One region of the Fructilactobacillus sp. YLN 2412 genome, then DNA from elsewhere that is predicted to be linked to it. Evidence: predicted binding sites of a transcription regulator. Region 1 holds the regulator's gene; the other holds the start of a gene.
What was found. Region 1 encodes CtsR, which represses protease genes until heat stress. Its sites were predicted from a motif close to TTGGTCAAAAAAGGTCAAANA; they were not measured.

Region 1 (3,164 bases):
CCCAATTGAAGCTTCATCGATATCAGCAAACTCTGAATCACCATGTTCACCTAAAATGTAAGCATCAACACTAGCAGGATCGATACCAAGTTTTTTAGCAACGCCAACTCTGAAACGACCAGTATCAAGTGAGGTACCTGAACCGATAACTTTTTCTTTAGGGAAACCTGATAATTTTTGTGTAGCATAAGTTAAGATATCAACTGGGTTAGCAGCAACTAAGAAAATACCATTAAAACCAGAGTCAACTACTGGTTTAACGATTGAAGATAAAATTTTCAAGTTACGGTTAACTAAGTCTAATCTAGTTTCACCAGGTTTTTGAGGGGTACCAGCAGTGATTACAACTAAGTCGGCATCTTTACAATCAGGGTAGTCACCTGAATAAATGTTCTTAGGGAATGTGTATGGAGTTGCATCTTCTAAATCAAGTGCGTCTCCTTCAGTACGTTCTTTATTAATATCAACGATTACGAATTCTTCGCCGATACCTTGTTGTGTCATGGCAAATGCATATGAAGAACCAACAGCACCGTCACCAACTAAAACAACTTTTTGATGTTTTTCAGCCAAAATAATCATCCTTTCAAGATAGTTTCAATAAATGATACACTTACATTATATCATTTATTGAGACTTTTTCATGTTATATAGTAGTCAAAAACAAAACTAGTTGGTCAATCTAATTTATTTAAAATTTTGCTTGACGAAATAATTTTATGATGGTACTATTTAATAGTTGTCAAAACGAGGTTGTTAATTTTTGCCTCATCCCATTCAATGGAAGATTAGCTCAGCTGGGAGAGCATCTGCCTTACAAGCAGGAGGTCACAGGTTCGATCCCTGTATCTTCCATTGAGCCGTTAGCTCAGCCGGGAGAGCATCTGACTTTTAATCAGAGGGTCGGCAGTTCGAACCTGCCACGGCTCATTTGTACAATTTAATAATAAGCATATATGCGGACGTGGCGGAATTGGCAGACGCGCTAGATTTAGGTTCTAGTGTCTTCGTGACGTGGGGGTTCGAGTCCCTTCGTCCGCATTATCTATTATGCCGACTTAGCTCAGATGGCTAGAGCGCGTCACTAGTAATGATGAGGTCGGAGGTTCGAGTCCTCTAGTCGGCATTATGCGGAAGTAGTTCAGTGGTAGAACGCCACCTTGCCATGGTGGAGGTCGCGGGTTCGAATCCCGTCTTCCGCTTTTAACATCTAGTAATTTTGCCGCGGTGGCGGAATTGGCAGACGCACAGGACTTAAAATCCTGCGGTCAGTAATGACCATACCGGTTCGATCCCGGTCCGCGGCATTTTTATTTATAATAATATGCACCTATAGCGCAATTGGATAGAGTGTCTGACTACGAATCAGAAGGTTGTAGGTTCGACTCCTACTAGGTGCATTTTCATCGGGAAGTAGCTCAGCTTGGTAGAGCACCTGGTTTGGGACCAGGGGGTCGCAGGTTCGAATCCTGTCTTCCCGATTATTTTAATAGTTCAACTAAAATACCGCTAAATAATAAATTTGGCGGTATTTTTATATACTTAAATAAAGTATTTCAAGTTACTTTACTTGTCATTTAATTGAGTTGTTTATATAATTAAAGTCAAGATTAGTCAGAAATGAGATGAGATTATGGCAAGCCATAGTATGTCAGATACTATTGAAGAATATTTGAAACAAATGCTGGTTAGTTCAGATGAAGAAGAGGTCGAAATTAGACGTTCCGATATTGCGGAACATTTTGATGTGGTACCTTCTCAAATCAACTACGTCATAAAAACTCGTTTTGCGCTTCAAGACGGTTATATCGTCCAAAGCAAACGAGGCGGCGGCGGTTATATTAGAATTGAAAAGATTAACTTAATGGAAGATTCAGATGTTTTTGATCGTTTGATTAATTCGATTAGTGACCGTATCAGTCAAAAAGATGAAGAAGATATCTTGCATACTCTCTTTAATAATGATTTACTCTCGGATCGAGAGGTAAATATGGTTGCATCAATTCTTACTCACGATGCGATCAACGTTTCTGATCCTGAAACTGAAGAAAAAGTTCGTGCAAACGTATTGTCGGCTTTATTATGCCGACTTAAATATGAATGTTAGCCGAAAGGAGATTCTAATATGGAAGATTCATTGACGCCTAGCGCTAAAAAAGTACTTGAAATTGCTCAAGAACAGGCACGTAATTTCCGTCATCAAGCTGTGGGGACTGAGCATTTATTGTTAGCTCTTGCAATTGAAAAAAGTGGAATTGCATATCAAACCTTAAATCAACTATCAATTACAGAGCAAGATGTCAAAGAAGAAATTGAACAATTAGCTGGATATGGCAACTTACAGGTTGACGAAAACACTTATTTGTCATATTCACCAAAAATGCGAGATGTGATTGCTTTAGCTGGGAAAATTGCTAAACAATATGGTAGTGCAAAAGTTGGTCCAGAACATTTATTGCTAGCTTTGACGAATGATAATGCAATTTTATCGTCTCGGATTTTAATTAGTTTAGGTGTAGGTCCTGAAGAAGTTCGTAAAATTACAATTCGAAAAATGGGGGTTCCTGATCAGGGATTTCCTAAAGAAGGAGAATCTGGCAATAAAAAGGGGCTTACGCCAACGCTTGATTCCCTGGCTAAAGATTTAACTAAGGTTGCCAAAGATGGTAATTTAGATCCAATCATTGGTCGCGATACAGAAATCAAACGTGCAATTCAGATTCTAAGTCGAAGAACAAAAAATAATCCGGTTTTAATTGGTGAACCTGGTGTTGGTAAAACTGCGATTGCTGAAGGATTAGCTCAAAAAATTGTCCAAAAAAAGGTTCCAGAAGATATGCTTAATAAACGAATTATGATGCTTGATATGGGATCATTGGTAGCTGGAACTAAATATCGTGGTGAATTTGAAAACCGTTTAAAGAAAGTTATTAACGAAGTTCAAGCAAGCGGCAATGTAATTTTGTTTGTTGATGAATTGCATACCCTGATTGGTGCAGGTGGTGCTGAAGGGGCAATCGATGCTTCAAATATTTTAAAGCCTTCCCTTGCTCGAGGAGAAATCCAATTGATTGGGGCTACTACTTTAGATGAATATCAAAAACACATTGAATCCGATGCTGCTTTAGAGCGTCGGTTTGCTACCATTCAAGTTGAAGAACCTA
Region 2 (3,164 bases), 620 kb from region 1:
GCGTCGTATTTATCAATTATTGTTACGTTTTTATAATGTTGAAGCAGCTGTGGTAGTTAGACGTAAAATGAAATTAAAAAAGAATAATTTATATATTGTTCGTTTAATTCGGAATGTTCGTGATATTTTAAATGATTTAGGAATTTTAGACGGTAATCAAATTATTGAACGAGTCCCACTAGAATTATTAAAAAATGATATGCAAGTTCGTTCCTATTTGAGAGGGGCTTTTTTGGCTGGCGGTTCAGTTAATAATCCCGAAACCTCCCGTTACCATTTGGAAATTTACTCTCTTTACGAAAATCATAATCAAATGTTAGCTGAAATGATGAATCAATATAATCTTGGGGCAAAGGAAATTCAACGTCGTAGTGGCCATATAGTTTACTTAAAAGAAGGAGAAAAAATAGCTGATTTTTTACAATTAATTGGAGCTACAAATGCTATGTTGAAGTTTGAGGATGTCCGAATTGTACGCGATATGCGTAATTCGGTTAATCGCTTAGTTAACTGTGAAAATGCCAATATGAATAAAGTTGCCAATGCATCCACAAAACAAATTGAAAACATTAAATTCATTTCTGAAAAGGCTGGTTTGAAAATTTTGCCACAAAAGTTGCAAGAAGTTGCAATTGTCCGAATGAAAAATCAAGAAGTTAGTTTAAAAGAATTAGGTGAGTTAGTTCCTGACGGACCAATTTCTAAATCTGGTATTAATCATCGTTTACATAAAATTAATGATTTTGCTGATCAGTTGCGTAACAATACTGAAAAATAAGATAAAAAAATAGCGATACTTCATTTTTGAAGTGTCGCTATTTTTTATAAAACTATTTTTTATCGTCGCTATTTGTCATAATTCCATCAATCAAACCATAATCAACGGCTTGTTCAGCACTAAGATAATTATCACGTTCAGTATCACGATCAATTTTTTCAAGTGGTTGACCAGAATGTTCAGCCAGTAACTTATTAATCATCTTTCTAGCACGTAAAATTTCTTTGGCAGCGATTTCGATTTCAGTTTGTTGCCCTTGAGCTCCACCAGATGGTTGGTGAATCATAATTTGAGCATGTGGTAAAGCAAAACGCTTACCTTTTGCACCTGCAGTAGCAAGCACACTTGCCATTGAAGCAGCCATTCCCATTACGATTGTTTGAACATCAGCTTTGATGAAGTTCATTGTGTCGTAAATTGCCATTCCAGAAGTAATTACACCACCGGGAGAGTTAATGTATAGATAAATATCTTTATCTGAATCTTGGGCATCTAAGAATAATAATTGAGCAATAACGGCATTTGCCATGTTATCTTCGATTTCACCAGAAAGCATAATAATACGATCTTTTAAAAGTCGAGAGTAGATGTCATATGCTCGTTCGCCTTGGGGCGAGTTTTCAACAACAGTTGGTACTAAAGGCATAGTATTTCTCCTCCTAATATTATATAGTAATAAATTTATAATCTAAATTCGTGCATTAATCTTACAATATAGGTCAATCAAGGTCAATTAATTACCCTTATTGATGATTCTTGTGATCATAATCAAACCTATTAATTATTTAAAAATAATTAGTTTTAAAAAATAAAAAGCCTCCAATTAATGGGGCTTTAAATTAAGATTAACAATATTTCTAGATGCGCTCCGAGGGAATCGAACTCTCATCTCAAGAACCGGAATCTTACGTGCTATCCATTACACTAGGAGCGCGTCATTAAACTAAATTTTATTGCAACACCTATCATAGTCGAAAATCGGCAAAGATTCAAGATAAGATTTACAGGTGTTTTAGTTGCAATCAAATTCCCATTTGCTATACTAAAAATCGTGGTAGATTCATTTTATGCCACGCTTAATTATCTAATTTTATTGAATTTTGTTGCGATGAAATCGCTGACATTTGCTAATAAAATGTGGTAATATTAAGTTGTATTATAAATTAGATATTCCTTAAAGGAGGAAGCCTATTATGACTGTAAAAATTGGTATTAATGGTTTCGGAAGAATTGGTCGTCTTGCATTCAGACGTATCCATGAATTAGGTTCAAAGGACATTGAAGTTGCAGCAATCAACGATTTAACTACACCTTCTATGTTAGCTTACTTATTAAAATACGATTCTGTTCATGGTCGTTTCCCTGGTAAAGTTGAATCAACTGAAGATGCTATCGTGGTTGATGGAAAACGTATTCCTGTATATGCTGAACGCAATGCTAAGGATATTCCTTGGGTTAAAAACGACGGTGTTGACTTTGTACTTGAATGTACTGGTTTCTACACTTCAAAAGAAAAAGCACAAGCTCACTTGGATGCAGGTGCTAAACGTGTCTTGATTTCAGCACCTGCTGGTGATGTTACTACTATCGTACCTGGCGTTAACGAAGGTACTTTACGTAAAGATGATCACATTGTATCAGCTGGTTCATGTACTACTAACTGTTTAGCTCCTATGGCTTACTGGTTAAACAAAGAATTTGGACTTAAAGTTGGTACTATGACTACTGTTCACGCTTATACTGCAACTCAAGCTCTTCAAGATGGACCTCGTTCAGCTAAGGTACAAAATGACCGTGCTGCTGCTGTTAATACTGTTCCACATAGTTCAGGTGCTGCTAAGGCTATCGGTCTTGTTATCCCAGAACTTGATGGTGTTTTAAAGGGACATGCACAACGTGTTGCTGTTGCTGACGGTTCATTAACTGAATTAGTATCTGTTTTAGATAAGAAAGTTACTGTTGATGATATTAACGATGCTATGAAGAAACATGAAAGTGAAGCATATGGCTACACTGATGACTACATTGTTTCATCAGATATCATTGGTAACTCACATGGTTCAGTATTTGATCCAGGTCAGACTGAAATCACTGAAAGTGGTGATACTCAATTAGTTAAAACTGTTGCATGGTATGATAACGAATGGGGATTCACTTGTAACATGGTTCGTACTTTATTGAAATTTGCTACAATGTAATTTAAATCTATTCTTTAGATTTTGATTAAAAAGGGCGGAGGAGGTTATAACTCCTTCGCTTTTTCTTTATAAAATAATTCATTAGGAGGAATCATAATGAGTAAATTAATTATTGATGATTTAGACTTAAAAGGTAAAGATGTCTTAATGCGTGTCGATTTTAATGTTCCAATTAAAGATGGTGTTGT

Region 2: a site for CtsR is predicted at 1,494-1,514, ahead of clpP (ATP-dependent Clp endopeptidase proteolytic subunit ClpP). Genes of this name have one in related genera too.

What each region holds. Positions count from the first base shown of each region.
Region 1 is NZ_CM183165.1:388,906-392,069, forward strand. It holds gene AC0GLR_RS01685 (L-lactate dehydrogenase) at 1-582, opposite strand, end outside; tRNA gene AC0GLR_RS01690 (tRNA-Val) at 783-855, shown strand; tRNA gene AC0GLR_RS01695 (tRNA-Lys) at 858-930, shown strand; tRNA gene AC0GLR_RS01700 (tRNA-Leu) at 959-1,041, shown strand; tRNA gene AC0GLR_RS01705 (tRNA-Thr) at 1,053-1,126, shown strand; tRNA gene AC0GLR_RS01710 (tRNA-Gly) at 1,131-1,202, shown strand; tRNA gene AC0GLR_RS01715 (tRNA-Leu) at 1,222-1,307, shown strand; tRNA gene AC0GLR_RS01720 (tRNA-Arg) at 1,327-1,400, shown strand; tRNA gene AC0GLR_RS01725 (tRNA-Pro) at 1,408-1,481, shown strand; gene AC0GLR_RS01730 (CtsR family transcriptional regulator) at 1,634-2,107, shown strand; gene AC0GLR_RS01735 (ATP-dependent Clp protease ATP-binding subunit) at 2,126-3,164, shown strand, end outside.
Region 2 is NZ_CM183165.1:1,007,785-1,010,948, reverse strand. It holds gene whiA (DNA-binding protein WhiA) at 1-778, shown strand, start outside; gene clpP (ATP-dependent Clp endopeptidase proteolytic subunit ClpP) at 831-1,424, opposite strand; tRNA gene AC0GLR_RS05125 (tRNA-Arg) at 1,641-1,712, opposite strand; gene gap (type I glyceraldehyde-3-phosphate dehydrogenase) at 1,972-2,976, shown strand; gene AC0GLR_RS05115 (phosphoglycerate kinase) at 3,073-3,164, shown strand, end outside.